DNA from 3 places in the Paenibacillus sophorae genome. Region 2 is predicted to be linked to each of the others. Evidence: riboswitches for the same ligand, from Rfam matches in the RefSeq annotation. Region 2 holds a riboswitch; each other region holds the start of a gene.

Region 1 (6,603 bases), 360 kb from region 2:
GGTATGGGCGCCTTCGGCCGCGGGCGAAAGCTTCTATGTCGATTTGGGCGCCGCGAAGCAGCTGGACAAAGTAAGAATATTCGGCGGCGTGGGCACCGGTGAATTCACGCTGGAATTCGGCGACTCGCCGCAAAGCTGGTCTGGACCCATCAAGATTAACGAGGATGTCGGCAACGTCTTTATCTGGAAAAGCCAGCAGCTTAACGCCATGGCACGGTATGTCCGAGTGGTCGTAAATAACCCGGGTTTCTACTTGCATGAGGTCGCTTTCTATGAGCAAGGAAACGCGTCGCCGCTGGCCATCGCCGGAGTGTCACCCGATACAGGAGGAACTCCTAAAAAAGGCGAGCCGTCGAACCTGTTCGACGAGCAGCAGCTTATTCCAGCTAATTCGGGCTTTATGAACAGCACTTATTTTGATGAAATCTATCATGCGCGCACCGCATATGAATATGCCCATGGCATCGTTCCGTATGAGAATACGCATCCGCCGCTGGGCAAACTTCTGATTTCCGTCGGGATGGCGCTGTTCGGCGTTAATCCTTTCGGTTGGCGGATCGTCGGCACGGTATTCGGAATTGCCATGCTGCCTATTATGTATGTAATGGCGCTTCGGCTGTTTGGGCGGACTCGCTATGCAGCGCTTGCGGCGGGGCTGTTCGCGCTGGATTTCATGCATTTTACGCAGACCCGGATTTCTACCATTGATGTGTACGGCGTCTTCTTCATCATGCTGATGTTCTACTTCATGCAGCGTTACTCGGCAATGAATTTCTACCGCCTTCCGCTGCGCAAGACGCTGTGGCCGCTCTTTTGGTCGGGCCTGTTCTTTGGCATCGGGGTTGCCTCCAAATGGATCGTGCTGTATGGAGGGGCGGGGCTCGCCATAATGCTCGGCATTTCGCTCTTTGACCGGTACCGGCAGCACAGGGCGGCCCGGCGCGTGCTTGCCTTGGGCAAGCGGGCGGACCCGGAACTGTCAGCCGCTTGCCAAGAAGCCGCGCGAACATTCTGGAGCAGAAGCGTTATTACTCTTGCCTCCTGCATTATCTTCTTTATTGTTATTCCGGCCGTGATTTACAGCTTGTCGTTTATTCCTGTGCTGTCTGTCACACCGGAAGGCTATACGTTTAAAGGATTGCTCGAAGCGCAGAAGAATATGTACGACTACCACAGCCAGCTTGTGGCTACCCATCCGTTCTCTTCCCAGTGGTGGCAATGGCCCTTTATGAAGCGTCCGGTATGGTTCTTCAGCGGGGGAGAAGGACTGCCGGCAGGCCAGGCCAGCAGCATCGTAACGATGGGCAATCCGCTGATCTGGTGGACGGGGGTGTTTGCCATCCTCGCCGTCCTGCGGCTGACGCTGAAACGCAGGGAAAAACCGCTTTACGTCATTTGGATCGGCTATTTTTCCCAATACATTCCCTGGATGCTCGTTCCGCGCGAGACGTTCCTTTACCATTATTTCGCGATGGTTCCGTTCATGATACTGGCGCTGGTCTATATGCTGAAGCTGTCGGACAGCGTGTTTCCGGAATCCCGGTCGAGAGTCATTCGTTATGTGTATGTCGCTGCTGCCGCGCTGCTCTTTATCATGTTTTATCCCGTTTTGTCGGGCATGCGGGTTAGCGGGGATTACGTGACAGGCTTCCTGCGCTGGTTCCCGACTTGGGTCTTTTAGGGTTATGGCCGTCTACAATTTAGGAGGAAAAGAAATGAAAGCCAGATACAGCGTGATCGTCCCGATGTATAATGAAGAAGAAGTGATCTCTCATACGTACAAGCGTCTGAAGGAAGTCATGGACCGCAGCGGAGACGCATATGAGCTGATCTTCGTGAACGATGGAAGCCGGGACCGCTCAGCCGATATGATCCGGGAGATTGCAGACCGGGACGGTCATGTGAAGCTGATTGACTTCTCGCGGAATTTCGGCCACCAAGTCGCGATAACCGCAGGCATGGATTATGCACGGGGGGAAGCGGTCGTTGTTATCGACGCCGATCTTCAGGACCCTCCCGAAGTCATACTTGAGTTGATTGCCAAATGGAAACAGGGATATGAAGTGGTGTATGCCAAACGGCTGAAGCGCCACGGCGAAACATTGTTCAAAAAAATCACCGCCAAGCTGTTTTACCGCCTGCTGAGCAGTATGACGAGCGTGGATATTCCAACCGATACGGGCGACTTCCGCCTGATCGACCGCAAGGTGTGCAACGTTTTGCGCGAACTCAAGGAGAAGAACCGCTATGTCAGAGGGCTTGTCAGTTGGGTCGGTTTCCGCCAGACGATGGTGGAGTATGTCCGCGAGGAGCGCTTTGCCGGGGAGACCAAATATCCGCTCAAAAAAATGATCCGGTTTGCGCTCGACGGCATCACGTCTTTTTCGCACAAGCCGCTCAAAATCGCTTCTTACCTTGGGTTTTTGCTTTCGTTTTCCAGCTTTGTCTTTTTGTTCTTCGTGTTGATGCAGAAGTGGTTTACTTCCCGCACGGTGCCCGGCTGGGCTTCCATCGTCGGCGTGAACCTGCTGTTTAACGGAATTGTACTTATGATCCTCGGGGTAATCGGCGAATATATCGGCCGGATATACGATGAATCGAAGGACCGGCCGCTTTACATTGTCCGCGAGGCGGTAGGCTACAGAAACCTGAAGGAGGAGGAAGCCGAGCTCTTTCGGGAGAAAGCCGGACAATCACGGGAGGATGTACCTTATGAATAACAATAATGTGCGCGGCGATATCCTCCAGTTCGTTAAATTTAATATTGTCGGTCTTCTGAATACATTGGTAGATATGGCCGTGTTCGCGCTGCTGACTTCGCTCGGGCTCTTCTATGTCGTTGCCCAGGTCATCTCCTATGGTGCGGGAACGGCCAACAGTTTTATTTTGAACAGTAAAATAACGTTCAAGGACCGGCAGCGGAGCAAGGAAGAAGGCTTCATTCATAAGCAGCTCCTGAGGTTTATTGCATTGAATCTGTTCGTGCTGTGCATATCTCTGCTGCTGATGAGTGTTCTAATCGGCCGTCTTGGATTGCAGGAGCTGCTGTCGAAGGTATTGGTTACGTTTGTTACGGTCATCATCAATTTTTTTGGCAGCAGAAAATGGGTGTTTGTGAAGCCAAAGCAGTCTCTGCCTGTCTCCGGTGAGGCAATCTCCGGGGCGGAAGCGGAGCGACGATAGAGGGTGAAGATTATGCGCAAGCTTTCTTATATCATAATTATCGCTGGCGTTCTGCTGATCCTGTATCCAAAGACGAGCGAATGGTTAGAAGATTGGCAGCAGCAGAAGCTGCTGAAGGAAGCGGAGCAGAGTTTTGAACAAAGCGCGGAGAAGGCTCAAGATTCGGTCGATCCCGATCTGCGGCTCAAATATGCCAAAGTGACACAGCTGCTTGCCGAAGAATCGGCCTTGGACGAGCAGTCGCAGCTCGCAGAGGATAAAGGCGGTTCAGACGGAGACGAGAAAGCGATCGCGCTGATTGAGATCGATAAAATCGATGTCAAACTTCCCGTGCTTGAAGGAGCCACCAAAGCGAATATGCGGCATGCGGCCGTGCATTTGACCGAGACCGCTCCGCTTGGAGAAATCGGGAATGCGGCTATCGCCGCTCACCGCGCCCATACCAAGGGAAGACTGTTCAACCGTCTGAATGAGGTGAAGATCGGTGATACGATTTCCGTTAAGACCAAAGGGAAAGTCTATAACTACACGGTCTATGATATCTCGATAGTCGAACCTACTGATGTGTCCGTGCTGGAAGGCAGTAACAAAGACCGCATCCTTACGCTCATCACATGCGATCCGCTGATTAATCCGACTCATCGGCTAATTGTGCACGCAAAGCTCCCGTGACTGTGGCGGAAATATGTAAAAATAGGTAATCATACAGGTATATTTTCCTAGTTTTCTATTGATAATTCAGATAAATATGGTAATCTAATATTAGAAAAGCTAAACACGATAACGGCAAACCTATCGAAAGATTGGGACGCAAAGCTAGAGGGCCTTCCCGTAAGGATGGCAGCCAGCTACCGAATGAAGAAGCTTTTTTTGTTTAACTCACAAGTAAAATTTTAGAATATTTACCTATTATTTGAATAGATGAAACTTGCACGACAATGGCAAACCTATCGAAAGGTAGGGACGCAAAGCTAAAGGGCCTTCCCGCGAGGATGGCAGCCAGCTATCGAAAGGAGTTTTATCCGTGAAGAAGTTTTATTTTTGGCTTCTTATATTATTTACAGTAGCCACTTCCGTTCCAGTTACCCCGGCAGCCGCCGCGAGCGGCAGTTCCGAATGGCTGGACACTTCGAATTTAAGCCAAGGTGTTGTTGGCATTCAATATAACGCTCCCCAGGGCAAGCGCACTAAACTGATGATTACCAAGAACGGCAGCAGTTATACCTACAACCTCTTCGCATCAGAGCCCAATGAGTCCTTCCCGCTTCAGCAAGGCAGCGGCTCCTATAAAGTTTCCATCCTTGAGAATACCAGCGGCAACAAGTATAAAGTGGTTTATTCCGATTCTATCGACCTTTCGATGAGCGAACCTAACGCCGTATATCTGAGCTCGGTGCAGAACGTTAAATGGAACCCGTCCGACAGAGCGATCCAAAAAGCGAAACAACTCACCCAGAATACCGACACTGACAAAGAAAAAGTAACCGCCATTTATAACTACATCGTCTCCAATGTAAAATACGACTACGCCTTAGCAGCCAACGTATCTACCGACTATGTGCCGAACATCGACAGAACGCTTGCAAGCAAAAAAGGAATCTGCTACGACTATGCTTCCCTCTTTGCCGCTATGCTCCGCAGTGTGAACGTTCCCGCTAAGCTTGTGATGGGTGAGAGCAGCTATGTATCTCAATACCATGCATGGAATGAAGTCCTCATCGATGGGCAGTGGGTGACTATTGATACGACGGTAGACGCCGGTTTGGGAAAGAGTAATAAAGCGGTCTCCCTGATTAAAAGCGCCAGCAAATATACCGGTGCGAAGTATTATTAAGCAACTGACGGCTTCATGCAATAAATGAACAATCCGCTTAAATAATAAGTGGATTGTTTTTTTTGTATTTTGGGTATTGCCATATCCTCAGAGAAGAGGTATTATAGATAAGTCGTCCTCGGGAGACACAAGCCTTTGCCGACAAGATAAAATAAACTTTCAAAAAAAGCTTGCGTTTCTGTAGAGTGTATGATATATTATAAGAGTTGCTGCTGAGACATTAAGTTGAACGGCAAACAAGTTTGATCTTTGAAAACTGAACAACGAGTGAGTGGGAATTCGCTTCTAGCGAGTTCCAAAAGAGATGGATTTCACAGCGTGGTTCACGCTTTGGAAAGGCCATCATGAGAATGCAAATTCTCGTCAGATGTTTCAACATGAGCTAATCGCTCTATCGATAAACTTTTCGGATGGTTGTTTTCTTGGAGTGATTCGAGGGAGTAACCGCACGAAAAAACCTTATTGGAGAGTTTGATCCTGGCTCAGGACGAACGCTGGCGGCGTGCCTAATACATGCAAGTCGAGCGGAGTATTTTTGAGAGCTTGCTCTCAAAAATACTTAGCGGCGGACGGGTGAGTAACACGTAGGCAACCTGCCCCTTGAACTGGGATAACTACCGGAAACGGTAGCTAATACCGGATAATTCCTCTTGGCACCTGCTGGGAGGCTGAAAGGCGGAGCAATCTGCTGTCAAGGGATGGGCCTGCGGCGCATTAGCTAGTTGGTGGGGTAACGGCTCACCAAGGCGACGATGCGTAGCCGACCTGAGAGGGTGAACGGCCACACTGGGACTGAGACACGGCCCAGACTCCTACGGGAGGCAGCAGTAGGGAATCTTCCGCAATGGGCGAAAGCCTGACGGAGCAACGCCGCGTGAGTGATGAAGGTTTTCGGATCGTAAAGCTCTGTTGCCAGGGAAGAACGTCTCTTAGAGTAACTGCTAAGAGAGTGACGGTACCTGAGAAGAAAGCCCCGGCTAACTACGTGCCAGCAGCCGCGGTAATACGTAGGGGGCAAGCGTTGTCCGGAATTATTGGGCGTAAAGCGCGCGCAGGCGGCTGTTTAAGTCTGGTGTTTAAACCATGGGCTCAACCTGTGGTCGCACTGGAAACTGGGCAGCTTGAGTGCAGAAGAGGAAAGTGGAATTCCACGTGTAGCGGTGAAATGCGTAGAGATGTGGAGGAACACCAGTGGCGAAGGCGACTTTCTGGGCTGTAACTGACGCTGAGGCGCGAAAGCGTGGGGAGCAAACAGGATTAGATACCCTGGTAGTCCACGCCGTAAACGATGAGTGCTAGGTGTTAGGGGTTTCGATACCCTTGGTGCCGAAGTTAACACAGTAAGCACTCCGCCTGGGGAGTACGGTCGCAAGACTGAAACTCAAAGGAATTGACGGGGACCCGCACAAGCAGTGGAGTATGTGGTTTAATTCGAAGCAACGCGAAGAACCTTACCAGGTCTTGACATCCCTCTGAATCGTCTAGAGATAGGCGCGGCCTTCGGGACAGAGGAGACAGGTGGTGCATGGTTGTCGTCAGCTCGTGTCGTGAGATGTTGGGTTAAGTCCCGCAACGAGCGCAACCCT
Region 2 (6,603 bases):
CGGTTAATGCTCTGCAGCCTGCCCAGCGGAACAGCTGTAGGCGCTGAGCTTTCTTCATCCGTCTGCAAGGCGACGGCTGTCTTCGTTTCGCCGTTCTTTTGCTTACCCTCTTTCATCCGCTCGTAAGCCTGCTGAAGCACATTGTCCGCTTCGGCGCTCATCTTCGCCAGTTCATCCTGGGTAATCACCTTTTCGCGCTCCAGCCTCTCGGCATAAATCCGGAGAACGGTAGGATGATTCTTCACCTTGCCGTAGACGATCGGCTGGGTCATTTCGGGATCATCCATTTCATTATGTCCGTGCCTGCGGTAACCGATAAGATCGATCAGGAAATCTTTCTTGAACAGGTTGCGGTAAGCGCTGGCCAGGCGGACGGCGTCAATGCAGGCTTCCGGATCGTCAGCATTGACATGGACTATCGGAATTTCATAGCCTTTGGCAAGATCGCTTGCATAGTGCGTGGAGCGGGAATCCTCGCTCTCTGTCGTGAAGCCGATCCGGTTATTGACGATGATGTGGATCGTTCCGCCATTCTGGTATCCCTGAAGCTTGCCGATATTCAGCGTCTCCGCTACAATGCCTTCGCCGGGGAAGGCGGCGTCTCCGTGGATCAGCACAGCCATGGCCTTGTTCGTGTTGAGCACAGGCAGCCCCGGAGCGCTTCGGTCTTCCTGGGCCGCGCGCGCAAAGCCTTCCACGACCGGGTTGACGAATTCCAAGTGGCTCGGGTTGTTGGCAAGCGTCAGACGGGCTCGTACGGTCTCGCCTTCATGGAACGCGCGGTCGGCGCCCAAATGGTATTTTACATCTCCGGTCCAGCCGTAGTTGATGCCCATGGAGCCTTCGGACGGGAACAGCTCCTTGTTTGGAGAGTGGTGGAATTCGGAGAAAATAATATCGTATGGTTTACCCAAGATATGCGCGAGCACATTCAAACGGCCCCGGTGGGCCATCCCCATCAGGATATGCTCCGCGCCGTCGTGCGCGGCCGCGCGGACAATTTCGTCCAGCATGGGAACAAGCGCATCATTGCCTTCCAGACTGAACCGCTTCTGGCCGACGAATGTCTTATGCAGGAACGTCTCGAACTGCTCCACCTGGATGAGCCGGCCCAGCAGCCCTTTGCGTTCCGCCGGAGTCAGCGGAGCGGGCGAGGTGGCCGATTCGGCCTGGCTGTTCAACCAGCGAAGCTCCTGCTCGTCGTGGACATGGCCGAACTCGTAAGCGATCGTCTTGGTATAGGTTTGGCGCATCCGGTGATAAGCGTCCCAGCCTGTCAGCACATCCTGCGGAGCATTCTCCCAGATAAGCGAAGCCGGCAGGGCAAGCAAATCTTCGCGCGTAAGCTCATAAGTCTCGGGGTCCAGCCATTTGGCCATGGAGGTATGGCCCTGTTCCAGCGGGTCAATGTCGGCCGCCAGATGGCCAAAAATGCGGATGCTAGCGATCAACTTGGAGGCTCTAACCGCTTTGCGGAGCCAATCGGTATCTTCGGACAGGGACGGTCCGGGAGTTCTGGCAGCCTCGGATGTCAGCGGAGGAGGACCATAGATGGTGAATAGTTCGCGGTAGTGGGCTTCCACTGAAGAAGGATCTTCGGCGAAATGTTCGTACTTTTCCTGAATGTAGCCCAGATTGGGACCGTAATACTTGCTCCAGACGGATTCGTTGTAGGACTCTTTGGCTGACATGAAACATCCTCCTAACAGTTAAACTCCAAAGGTGGCGGTGAACAAGGAGGGCCCGCTTTTGGAGCTTCGATGGTTACGTTTACATTCTATAATAAAAAGAAACCATTATAAAGTAAGTGCCTCATCCTATTGTGCTACTTTCAACATTTGTAATCAATTCAAGCTTTCGTCCAATTCGTTCGAAAAAAGGCATAATTTTGAGCAGGACCAACATAGAGGGTTCTCTGTTTTCAAAATTAATGGTTAGCAGACTTGAAAAATGGGTATTTGTCATATATAGTTCATTCATACTACTAAGATCATACATATGTTCAAGTTATTTCTACTTCCGGGTGCCGTTTGATCAACTCTATTTTTTTCTCCGCGCATACTTACTTATTTCCAAAATTCGACACACTTTTGGGCAAGCTTCTTGTATAATATTCTTGCAAGACTCGTTGTAATGAGAACAAGATCAGATCCTTGAATAGCAAGGGTCCAGTAAAAGGTAAACTTGCTGAAAGGCAGGGGCACAAAGTCTCGGGTCTAAGGTAATTTTTATATACTACGACGGCCGGACTGCCTGGGGACAAAAATCTTAGGAGGAGATTTTTTGGACAAGTCCAACCAGGGGAACATCGGAGAGCTGCAGACGTCAGAGCTTGATATGGAATGGGTGTATTTGCTTCTGAAAGCAAAGAAGCAAGGGCTCCAAGTGGATGAGATTCGTCGGTTCTTCAATGACAGGACCCTTAAGGCAATGTAGCAAGAGGGGTCTGACAGGGCATTATCAATTGAAATTTGAGAGAGGACATGGCGGCGCGGCGTCATGTCCTCTGTATGTTTGTGGGCTTTGCTGGGTCACTGGTCCTTCTGTTCAAGACGCCATTTCTGGTAATCCAGAAACTCCTTAAACTCGCGTTTACTGACGCCCGAAGCCATAGCCTCCTGAACCAGTTTGAACCATTCGGAATCCAGCGGTTCCTCCTGCGTATCGGAAATCTCCCCATAGAGAAGAACGTGAACGGGAACGTCCAGAGCCTCGGCAATTTTTTCAATGAATTGGATAGAGGGGTTGGATTGAATGTTGCGTTCAACATTGCTTAAGTATGATTTGGCCACATCAGCCTTGCCCGCCAGCTCGGATAAAGATAATCCCTTCTCCAGACGAAGATGCTGAATGTGTTGTCCTATATTATCTGGCACGATGAGTTACGCCCCCCTCCTTGTTTTTGGTACTAGTATAGCAAAGGTCCGCATACAAGGCAAAGCAGGCATTTTCCAGAAATTCTAACGAATCTGAAAGCTATCGGCGGCTGGGCGCTGCCTTCTATCCCTTCGATTTCTGCGGCGGCGCGCCAGCGAATCGTCAGGGTAACGGCACGCCCCGGGAGCTGACGTACAGGTCATACCATTCCTTACGGGTAAGTGCAAGCTTGTCCGCCCCTTCGCAGGCTGAGATGCGCTTCGGATTTACCGTTCCGATGACGGGCTGAATCGTGGCCGGATGCGCCATCAGCCAGGAGAGGACAATCGCTTCCGGGGTTGTCCCTTTCTCATCGGCCAGCGTACGGACAAGGCGCGCGGTGCTGCGGACCGTTTCGGATTCTCCGTCCAGCGGGCGACCGCTGTATTTGCCCTGGGCCAGCGGCCCCCACGCCTGAAGCTGGATATTCTCCAGTCTGCAGTGCTCGACCGTTCCCTCGGGCATACCTTGCTCTCTCCAGGCTTTCTGATTGACGCTTACAACCGAATCGAGCCAGTAGATCTTCTCAAGGCTCATCTCCAGTTGATTGACGATAAACGGCTCTTCGCTGTATGCCTGAAGCAGCTTGATCTGCCCCTCGCTCATATTGGAGACGCCGAAATGCCGCACCTTGCCGGATTGCTTAAGCAGGTGAAGCGCTTCGCCCACCTCTTCAGGGTCCATCAGCGGATCGGGCCGGTGAAGCAGCAGAATATCAAGGTATTCGGCTCCCAGACGAGACAGGATGCCGTCCACGCTGCTCAGGATATGGCTCTTGGAGAAATCGAACACGTTGGAGCTTTCGCCCGGTTCGGCCAGCTTAATGCCGCACTTCGATTGAAGAATGATACGTTCACGCAGCTCCGGCCGTTCTTTAAGGACGGTGCCGAATACTTGCTCGGCTTTGCCGCGGGTGTAAATATCGGCATGGTCGAACATGTTGACGCCGATGGAGAGCGCAGCTTCGACAGCCTCATGTCCTTCATTGATCTGCTCTTTGGTAATCGCCTCGCGGTCCCAGTCTCCACCAAGGCCCATACAGCCCAGGACAAGCCGGCTTGCGGGAATTCCGCGCTTGTTAAGCGGTAACGTTTTCAATTCAATCCCTCCGTCATAGTGATAGATGATTTCAGAGATATTGTACAACTTTGGAAGCCAGTACGATACTTTTAATCGCTTAAGAAGCGGTGCCAGGCGGCATACAAGGGGGCTACTCCTTTAGATCCAAGGGCTTCCCGATATCGCCGAGCTTGTGCGCCCGTACGTCAGCGTACAGGCGCTTCAGCCATTTCAGTTCCGTCAGGCTGTGCTCATATTTGCCGTACATGAGATGAAGCGCGGCGCGGGGAACGGTGGAAACATGCTCTTCATAGACCTGATAAGCGAGATTGACCTGATGCTCGGTCTCCCGGATGCGCTCCTCCAACAGTTTCGCAATCTTGTCCGGATCAACATGCCGCGAGAAGGCGAGCGCGAGGTACATCGGATGATAGAGGGTGTCGTTCTGCTTAAACAGCTGCAGCAGGAGCTGCTCGAACAAGGCCCTTCCCGAACCGGTGATCCGGTATATGGTTTTGTCCGGCCGGTCGCTGCTGCGGATAATCTCAATCTGTGCAATCTGTCCGTTCTTGGCTAATTGGTCGACGGCGTAGTACAGGGAGCCCATTTGCAGCTTCGTAATCTGATCGATCGCGCGGTCTTTCATCACCAGCATCATTTCATAGGGATGCATGTCCCGTTCCAGCAGCAGCCCGAGAATAGCCAGCTTCATTGACATGGCAGCTCTAATCCTTGCTGGTCGCCGGCTGCGGAGCTTTACTGCGGGTGAAGAGGCGGTCCTTCGGCATGAGCAGCACGGCCGCGAGCCCTAGCACCGCCGGAATAAGCGCCCACAGGAACGTATGCGCAATGGAGGAAGACAGCGCGGCTGAGATTTTCTCAAGCACGGGAGCCGGAATCTGCGCTCTTGCTTCCGGGGTCAGCGCGGCGCGCGGATCGCCGAAGGCGGATGACTGGGCGCTGCCGCCGAACGTAGCGCTGAGTTTGTCCGTGAACAAATTGCGCTGGGTGATGCCGAAGATGGTGATCCCGAGCGTCATGCCAAGCGAACGCATAAAGGTGCAAGTCGACGTGGCCGAACCGCGCTGGCGGACATCAAAATGATGGACAGAGGACATGTTGAGCACCGAGAAGGAGAATCCGACGCCAAATCCGGTTACAGCCATAAAGAGATTGACCTGCAGGCGGGTAGTATCCGGCGACAGGGTCCCAAGCAGAGCAACGCCGGCGACGAAGAAGACAGTGGACAGCAGCATGATGTTCCGGAAGCTGGCCCGGGCTGTCAGCTGGCCGCCAAGCTGGGCGCCGACGACCGAACCGATCATCATCGGCATCAGAATCAGGCCGGAATTCGTGGCGGAGCCGCCGAATACGCCCTGCACGAAGATTGGGATGTAGACGGTTGCCACAATGAAGGCTGAGCCGTAGAAGAGAGCAGCCAGAGCGCTTGTCGCGAACAGCCTGTTCCGGAACATGCTGAATGTGATAACGGGTTCGGCCGCACGCCGCTCAATGAGCAGAAAGGTGATCAGCAGCACCGCAAAGCCCGCGAACAAGCCAAGAATGGCGGAGGAGCCCCAGGCATATTCCTGCCCGCCCAGCTCCAGAGCGAACATGAGGCAGATAATAGCGCCGACCAGCGTAAAGGCGCCGCCCCAGTCGATCCGCTGCTTGGAGTGAGCCACCGATTCTTTGTAGGCCAGAGCGATCATGATAAAGGCGATCACCCCGAGAGGGAGATTGATGTAGAATATCCAGCGCCAGCCGACATAATCGGTGATATAAGCGCCAAGCAGCGGACCGAGGACGCTTGAGATGCCGAAGACCGCGCCGAACAGTCCTGTCATCTTGCCGCGCTTCTCCGGCGGAAAGATATCGAATATAATCGTGAACGCGATCGGCATCAGCGCGCCGCCGCCCACACCTTGAATCGCTCGGTAGATGCTGAGCTGGGTAATGCTGCCCGCGGTGCCGCAGAGGGCCGAGCCGACCAGGAACAGCAGCAGTCCGAGCATGAAGAAGCGTTTGCGTCCGTACATATCGGACAGCTTGCCGAAGACGGGAGTACCGGCCATCACCATGACCATATACGCCGAGGTTACCCATACCAGCTTGTCCATCCCTCCGAGGTCGGAGACAATTGTTCCCAGAGCCGCCGCGACGATGGTATTGTCCATGGCCGACATCAGGACGCCAAGGAGCAGACCGGCAACGACCAGCTTCAGGTTGCTTTCTTTGGAATGCATTGCTTAATACTCCTTTTCTGTAAGTTAGTGAAACTTATTATATTCAAATTTGAATAGGGGATCAATACATTTTTTGACCAAAAAAGAACCCCACTGCGAGTGGAGTCCTGCTGCTCACGCTTATTCGGTTTCTTCGCGCCCCCGTGGAAGGCAAAAGGCCTATACCGCGGCTTCCTTGGTGCGCAGCTGTCTGGATTCGATATAGCTGATGAAGAACTCTGTAAGCTCCGGATCGAATTGGCTGCCCGCACACGCCCTGAGCTCGACAATCGCCTCTTCCACGGATTTGGTCGGCTGGTAGGGACGTTCCGTCGTCATCGCGTCAAAGGAATCGATAATGGTCAGCATCCGGCACAGCCTTGGAATTTCCTCGCCCTTAAAG
Region 3 (6,603 bases), 1.2 Mb from region 2:
TTCTTAACGGACAGGGAGAAAGTGCCGGTCAAATTGATTTGAAGAGTGCTTTTGGCTCGGCGATCGATGTGTATGGGAAGGATGGACAACTGCTGTATAAGGGAAGCTTTCCGTTTTTTTCTGGAAAATGGGAGGTGACAGACAAGCGAAGGGGGACAGTTAGGCGTTTTGCGAAGCAGATTCTCCTTTTTCACCAAGAAATTCACCTATGAAACCGATGGGAGAGGAAGCTACGACATTACATCTCAGGCATTTTCGAGGGAATATGAGATGTCCGATGAATCGAAAATTGTGGCCGATTTTAAACAAGTGAACGGTTGGTTTTCCTCAGGCGCTTATATTCTGAACAATCAGAGCGATCATTTAGATACTTACGAGCTTGTGGCGGTGATTATGGGCATGCATGAAATTCAGAAAAGGCACCGCGATGCGGCCAATAGTTCAACCTAATCGCACTTGGGAGATGAGAGGTGAGCGGCCAACTTTTTCGAATAGGGACAGTAGATTTGAGAAAATAGAAGACCAGGGAAATTTTTAATTTCTCCTGATCTTGATCCTGAATAACGTGATTGAAGGCCCATTATTGGGCAAGGGGAACAACCAGTACGCTAACGGTGATTAGTTACTCTTCTCTCGCTTATTTTTCCCAGGTATTTCTCTATTCTATCGAATCCTTCATTAATATTATCCACGGAGGTAGCATAGGACAGTCTCACGTAACCTTCGCCCATAGCCCCAAAACAATCTCCAGGAGACACAACAACATGCTGATCCTTAAGAAGTTCTAATGCAAATTCATCTGAGGTTAGTCCCGTTTCTTTAATATTCATGAATACGTAAAATGCGCCTTTCGGCATTAGGCAGGACAAGGTATCGATGCTGTTGATTCGATCGACCATAATCCTTCTGCGCTGTTTATATTGATCATTCATATATTCAAGAGCGTCTTGGGGTCCAGTTAGCGCTTCAATCGCTGCATATTGTGCTGGAGTGTTCACGCATGATAACATAAATTCCTGTGTTTTTTGCATTTGAGAGATTACGTGCTTCGGACCTAAACAGAATCCGACCCTCCAACCTGTCATCGCGTATGATTTAGAGACGGAATCTACTATAATGGTTCTTTCTTTCATCCCGGGAATGCGGGCGATATTGAAAAAAGCTTCTTCATCATAAGTAAGATATTTGTATACCTCATCAAAAATCACATATAAATCATGCTGGGTGGCTATCCGCGCGATCATTTCTATCGTTTCCCGATCGGCCACGGCTCCCGTTGGATTGGATGGCGTATTCAATATGATGGCTTTGGATTTTGGGGTTATCGCTTCTCTTAAACCTTTTTCCGTAAAGTTGAACCCTTCTTCTTCGTACACCGGAACCGTAACAGGAATTGCGTTATTCATTTCGATCATTCCGTAATAATTGGTATAACATGGATCACTTACGATAACCTCATCTCCGGGGTTCGTAAGGACCAGAAGGGACAGGTAAAGCCCCTGCATACCCCCAACTGTAATCATGATTTCATCAAGCGGATTGTAACTAACTTTGTCAAAATCTTTAAAATGCGCGCTTACAGCTTCACGCAGAGGAAGAATACCGGAATTTGGCGTGTAATGAGTGTGGCCGTGATCCATGGCTTTTTTTGCAGCTTCAATAATATGCCCCGGAGTATCAAATTCAGGTTCGCCTATTACAAAACTAATCACATTATCCAAACCTTGTGCCATATCATACATTTTTCTGATTTTAGCCGGTTCGATGCTTGCGATCTTTGACGATAATTCTTTCATTATTAATCTCCTTCTGCTGCCGTGTAATCTTATCTGCGTATTGAAACCGCACCTTCCACACCTTTTTGTAGGTGACCGTCTAAATATTCGACCCCAATGGAGTCTAAGCCTTCTTTTAGTTCCGCAACCATTTCATCTTTCTTGTCTGGCAGCATACCGTGTACGGGTATTACATTGGATGTATGGAGACCGAAGAAATACGTATGATCTAAGTCCAGTCCACTTAACATTTCGATTTCCTCTTCAATATTTTGACGCAAGGTATTTTCTATAAAAAGCCCTTTTTTTACTTCTTCATCCAGCGGGCTGCCGGGATCCACGTGTAAAGTGGCAATAAAGATGAGCTTTGGTTTAACTTCATTTAGCAGTTTGCTGTTTGCTGTTGCGTTTTCACGTGTTTTCTCGCTGCCGGCTCCTCCGATGATAATATTTACACTAAAGTCTATGCCAGCATTGGTCAAACGCTTTAACTGCGCTTTCGCTTCATCCACGGTAAACCCTTTATTAAAATGTTCCACGACCTCTGGCATACCGGATTCCAGACCAATGTTGAGGTCATTAATCTTTAAAGCTCTTAATTCTTTAAGCTCATCATCTGTTTTATTTATGATGTTATTAACGGAGGCATACATCGCTATAGTCTCAACTTCAGGCAGAATTTCATTGATTTTAACAGCAATGGATTTCAGCCGGTCCGCACTTAGAGAAAAGGGGTCGGCATTAACTAAGAAAATACGGTTTACTCTAGGATACACTCGTCTCGCTTCCCGTAAATCCTGTTCGATTTGCTCCAGCGTTTCGACATGAAAAGGAACATCGCTATACATGGTGCAGAAGCTGCATTCATTATGGCTGCATCCTACAGTAACTTGTAATAATAATGAGTTTGCTTCAAATGGCGGACGATAAACGGGCCCGGTATATTTCATTTTAATCTCTCCTTTTTGTACGTTATGCTTATTTCTATAAGTTTACAATCATGCAGCTTTCTAAGGTAGTACGCACTTTAAAGTACGTATCGAAAACCAATTAGTAATATTTAGATAATAAACAAAACATTTCATTGGTAAATTTTAAATTGGGACTTATACTCTAAAAAGAAGCAGCAAAAGAACTATAAGAAATCACGAAACAAGTGATTGACCAAAGGCAAACTCGTTCGAAAGACGGGGACGCAAAGCCACGGGTCTACCGTTATAGGAAACTATAACCAGACAGCCGGGTTGCTCAGGCAGCTTGTTTTTTTGTGTGTTCTCACAGCAGAAGAAAGGAAGGGTTCAACGAAAATGAGAAGAATCTTTTGGAGTGTGCTTGTGGTCTGGATGCTCGTTGCATTAACCGAAATGGAGACAAGGGGGATGGTTGCGAGCGCGGCAGCAGGGCTGAACTACACATGGAAAGACGAGGTGACGAAGTTCAAAGTCGGACCGGTTGATTTTCAAGATCTCAAGGATGCTGATATCGCTGGCCGCTACTTAACCTGGACTATAATTCAAGATTACTATGATTCGATTTACGTTTTAAATTTGGATAACGGAAAGACGGAAAGATTGACTACCGATAAGACCCACAAATATAACCCGGTTATAGCGGATACCATTCAAGGCCCAATGGTTCTTTGGATTCAGAGTAATGAACTCCATGGAAGTGATATATGGGGATACAATTTGAAAAGTAAGGAAAAAAAGAAGCTGGTTGACGGCGGGTCATCATCGCTAACGGAGCCCGTTGGAAATGGCAATTATCTGGCATGGGTTGATCATTACAAAGTCCAAGTTCTTAATTTGACAACCGGAGAGTCGGAGGAGATCGAGGAAGGGAGTAATCCTCAGCTGGGTAAGGGCCGGCTTATCTATCTGTACCGATCCGATGAAATTAGGGCCTATAATCTGGAAACAAAAAGTAAAAATAATTTTTACGGAGCCAGCTTTCCGTATGATTATTCGTTCAATGGCAAATACATTTTGCTCAAGACCAAACTCAGGGAAAATCAGGGTTATGTTGAGCTGAACGCAACCACTCCGTCTGAAAAGGGAATCGTCCTGCAAAATGATGCTCCTTTCAAATTGTCAAAAGTATTTACAGGATTGTCCTATGGCCTTTGGGTTGAAAAAGGTGAGGGAAATAAAGCAGAGGTAACAGGTGTGGACCTTTTGCATAAGGAGTCCTTTTCGATACCGCTGGAAGCGACATACAATCATGTACTCGGACTCTCCGGCGATACGCTGATTTATTTAAATAAAGGCGGTTTTATCGTCAAAAGAACCATCATTCCTCCGAGTACCCGTGCAGACCGGAATGCAGAACCGATTCATGTCGTTATGGACGGGTTAGAGGTTCCCCTGCGTACGGCCCCAATTTCGCTTAACAATAGCACCTATGTCGAGTTTCGTTCCCTGTTCGAGCGGATGGGGTTCGGCATAAAGTGGGATAACAAAACGCGCCAGATCACGGGCACCAAGGGAAGCCTGGTAATTAAACTGACTATTGGCAAGAAAGAGATGGTTGTTAATGGAAAAGCTATCAAAACCGATTATGCGCCGGTTACTCGGGGCGGTACAACCTATGTTCCTCTTAGACTTATTGGTGAAGCGGCTGATCGTAAAATAAGCTGGAATGGAGCAAAGCAGACGGTGTACATCAGCCTGAAAGATACCAAGGATACCCTCTATAACGAGGACGGCAGCATGCGGTATCATGGCGGACTGGTAGGCGGTATCCGTGAGGGATATGGAACGCAATACAACGAAAACGGACGTGTTTTCTATGAAGGGGAGTGGAAGAACGATAAAATGCATGGCGAAGGGAAAATGTACTATCTTTTCGCTGACGAACTGTTTTTCGAAGGAACGATGAGAGATGGAATGCAGACCGAGGGCATCGAATATTATCCCGGCGGCGGACTTCGGTACAAGGGTTCTTACAATGGAGCGCTGCACTGGGAGGGGCAAGAGGTTGTTCTGAATCGAAGTACAGGCGAATATCTCGTCGTAGAAATAAGTAAGGGACGGCGGGAAGGAAAGGCAATCTGGTATTACGCCAGCGGTGAGGTTAAAATTGAGGGGGATTTTGCGGACGACCGGTTTATTAACGGCACACTCTATGATCCCGAGGGGAATGTGCTGTACCAAGGCGAATTTGACGATTCGGGTGAACCTTTAAAGAATTAAACAATAATAACAGTCCTGACGAAGTTATTTTCATCGGGACTGCTGCGAAACTTAATATTAATCCCTCTGAGCCAACCCTTCAATCGGGTTGGCTCTTGTGGTCTGTGAACCATTCCTCCTGTCAAAGAAAACGCAATCCGTTCACCATCGCTTGAAGATGATCTTGATCCGCCCAGAGGATGAAGTACGGATAGGTGGTGCCGTTAATCACAACAGGCTGCGGATATACGGCGATGAGTGCGGATTGCCGCCGAAATTCCGGCGCTTGGTCCGGGGAAGGGAAGATAAAGCAGGCTTCCTGATTCTGCACTCGTCCCGGAACGATCCGCGGCGAAGAGCCGTATGGCATTAACCGGTGATAAGCTTCTGCGCGGCACAGTTCTGGAAACGGTAGCTCGCTGGCCAGGGCGGAGATTTGGAAGAAACCGTCCGCGCCCTCGTACCGGGTCTCGCTCACCGCCCGCCAGGCGGCGGGATAAGGGAAGCTGACCCGGTACGCTGCACTGCGGAACTGGGCGTAGTCTTCCGCCGGAATGGCTCCATGGGACCATTGTACGGAGGTGATGGCGCCTGCCCCGGAAATCACGCGGATCGGTGCGGGATGGCGGATATCGATGATCCAAATCTCGCTTGCAAGCCCCGCTCCTCTGCAGCCGGACAAGTAAGCGATGGATTCGCTGTCAGGGGACCAGGTGACGGGAGTCCCAAAGCAATCGGAGACGGCCAGAATTTGCTGGCCCCCGCCTTGCGGGCGCTCGGTTCGGATGGTGGAGAAGTAGCCTTTGCGTTCGGCGAAATCGGTTGCGCTGTAGGCGATGTCGGCGCTGCCCGGAGCCCAGGCCGGGAAATAATTTTTTGCTAATGGCCCTCCTGTGAGCTCGAATATGTTCCCTGTGTTGATGTCAACGACATAGATGATGGAGATGCTTGCGCCGGGAGAGGTGAAAAGGGCATAGGAGCCGTTCGGGGAGAGCTGTACATCATTCTTAGGGCTGAGCGTATCGTGCGTAATTTGGCGCTGGCCGGCAGCGTCGACTCGAATCTCATAAAGCTGATCGTTCCCTGTGCTGTCCGGAGCCGCGAATAAAAGTTTATCGCCGGAGGGAAACCACTGCACATGCTTGGCGCCGGAAACGGGCAGCGTTCTAGGGAAGAAGGTGGCGAGCTCATAGAGAATGATCCGGCCCTGCTTCGTATAGCCGATCTGCCTGCTATCCGGGGACCAAGTAAGAGTGGTAAAGGGCTCTAGTTGATCGATCTGCATCAAGGTTCCCTGCAGCACGTCCAAGATGAAAAGGACGCCCTGCTTTCCGATAAACGCGATCCGGCGATTGTCCGGCGACCAATACGGCACGGAATGGGCATCGGCCTGCTGTTTTCCAACCGCTGTGGATTGACCGCTCAATGGATCGAATAGCCAAATATCGTATGCGCCGCCAAAGTTTGAAACATAGGCAAGCCGGCCGATTCCGCCCGGAGGAGCATATGGGATAATGAGGCGCATGCTTACGTTGATCAAGTCGGAAGGCAGTCTGTTCGCTTGGCGGATCAGCTCCGGTCTTCGGACGCCGCCTGTTATTACATTGTATCTGCCGGCCAGCTCGTATAATGTATCTCCGGGCTGCACCACATAGTAA

The links. A riboswitch is a leader RNA that binds a small molecule or an ion and turns the genes downstream of it on or off. The one in region 2 is predicted to bind cyclic di-GMP.
Region 1: it holds a riboswitch for cyclic di-GMP, as region 2 does, so the genes downstream of both, KP014_RS06615 (transglutaminase-like domain-containing protein) here and KP014_RS28595 (anti-repressor SinI family protein) in region 2, are expected to answer to the same signal.
Region 3: it holds a riboswitch for cyclic di-GMP, as region 2 does, so the genes downstream of both, KP014_RS27735 (stalk domain-containing protein) here and KP014_RS28595 (anti-repressor SinI family protein) in region 2, are expected to answer to the same signal.

The regions. Positions count from the first base shown of each region.
Region 1 covers NZ_CP076607.1:1,395,079-1,401,681, forward strand. The annotation lists gene KP014_RS06595 (phospholipid carrier-dependent glycosyltransferase) at 1-1,681, shown strand, start outside; gene KP014_RS06600 (glycosyltransferase family 2 protein) at 1,716-2,720, shown strand; gene KP014_RS06605 (GtrA family protein) at 2,713-3,183, shown strand; gene KP014_RS06610 (class D sortase) at 3,196-3,855, shown strand; cyclic di-GMP riboswitch class I at 3,959-4,039, shown strand; cyclic di-GMP riboswitch class I at 4,114-4,194, shown strand; gene KP014_RS06615 (transglutaminase-like domain-containing protein) at 4,208-5,017, shown strand; rRNA gene KP014_RS06620 (16S ribosomal RNA) at 5,477-6,603, shown strand, end outside.
Region 2 covers NZ_CP076607.1:1,031,049-1,037,651, forward strand. The annotation lists gene KP014_RS04980 (2-oxoglutarate dehydrogenase E1 component) at 1-1,691, opposite strand, end outside; cyclic di-GMP riboswitch class I at 2,168-2,257, shown strand; gene KP014_RS28595 (anti-repressor SinI family protein) at 2,284-2,436, shown strand; gene KP014_RS04990 (helix-turn-helix domain-containing protein) at 2,532-2,876, opposite strand; gene KP014_RS04995 (aldo/keto reductase) at 3,040-4,014, opposite strand; gene KP014_RS05000 (PadR family transcriptional regulator) at 4,127-4,693, opposite strand; gene KP014_RS05005 (MDR family MFS transporter) at 4,701-6,221, opposite strand; gene KP014_RS05010 (diguanylate cyclase) at 6,381-6,603, opposite strand, start outside.
Region 3 covers NZ_CP076607.1:5,711,054-5,717,656, reverse strand. The annotation lists gene KP014_RS29285 (hypothetical protein) at 1-212, shown strand, start outside; gene KP014_RS29280 (hypothetical protein) at 271-450, shown strand; gene KP014_RS27745 (pyridoxal phosphate-dependent aminotransferase) at 609-1,796, opposite strand; gene KP014_RS27740 (radical SAM protein) at 1,826-2,725, opposite strand; cyclic di-GMP riboswitch class I at 2,935-3,027, shown strand; gene KP014_RS27735 (stalk domain-containing protein) at 3,083-4,966, shown strand; gene KP014_RS27730 (LysM peptidoglycan-binding domain-containing protein) at 5,088-6,603, opposite strand, start outside.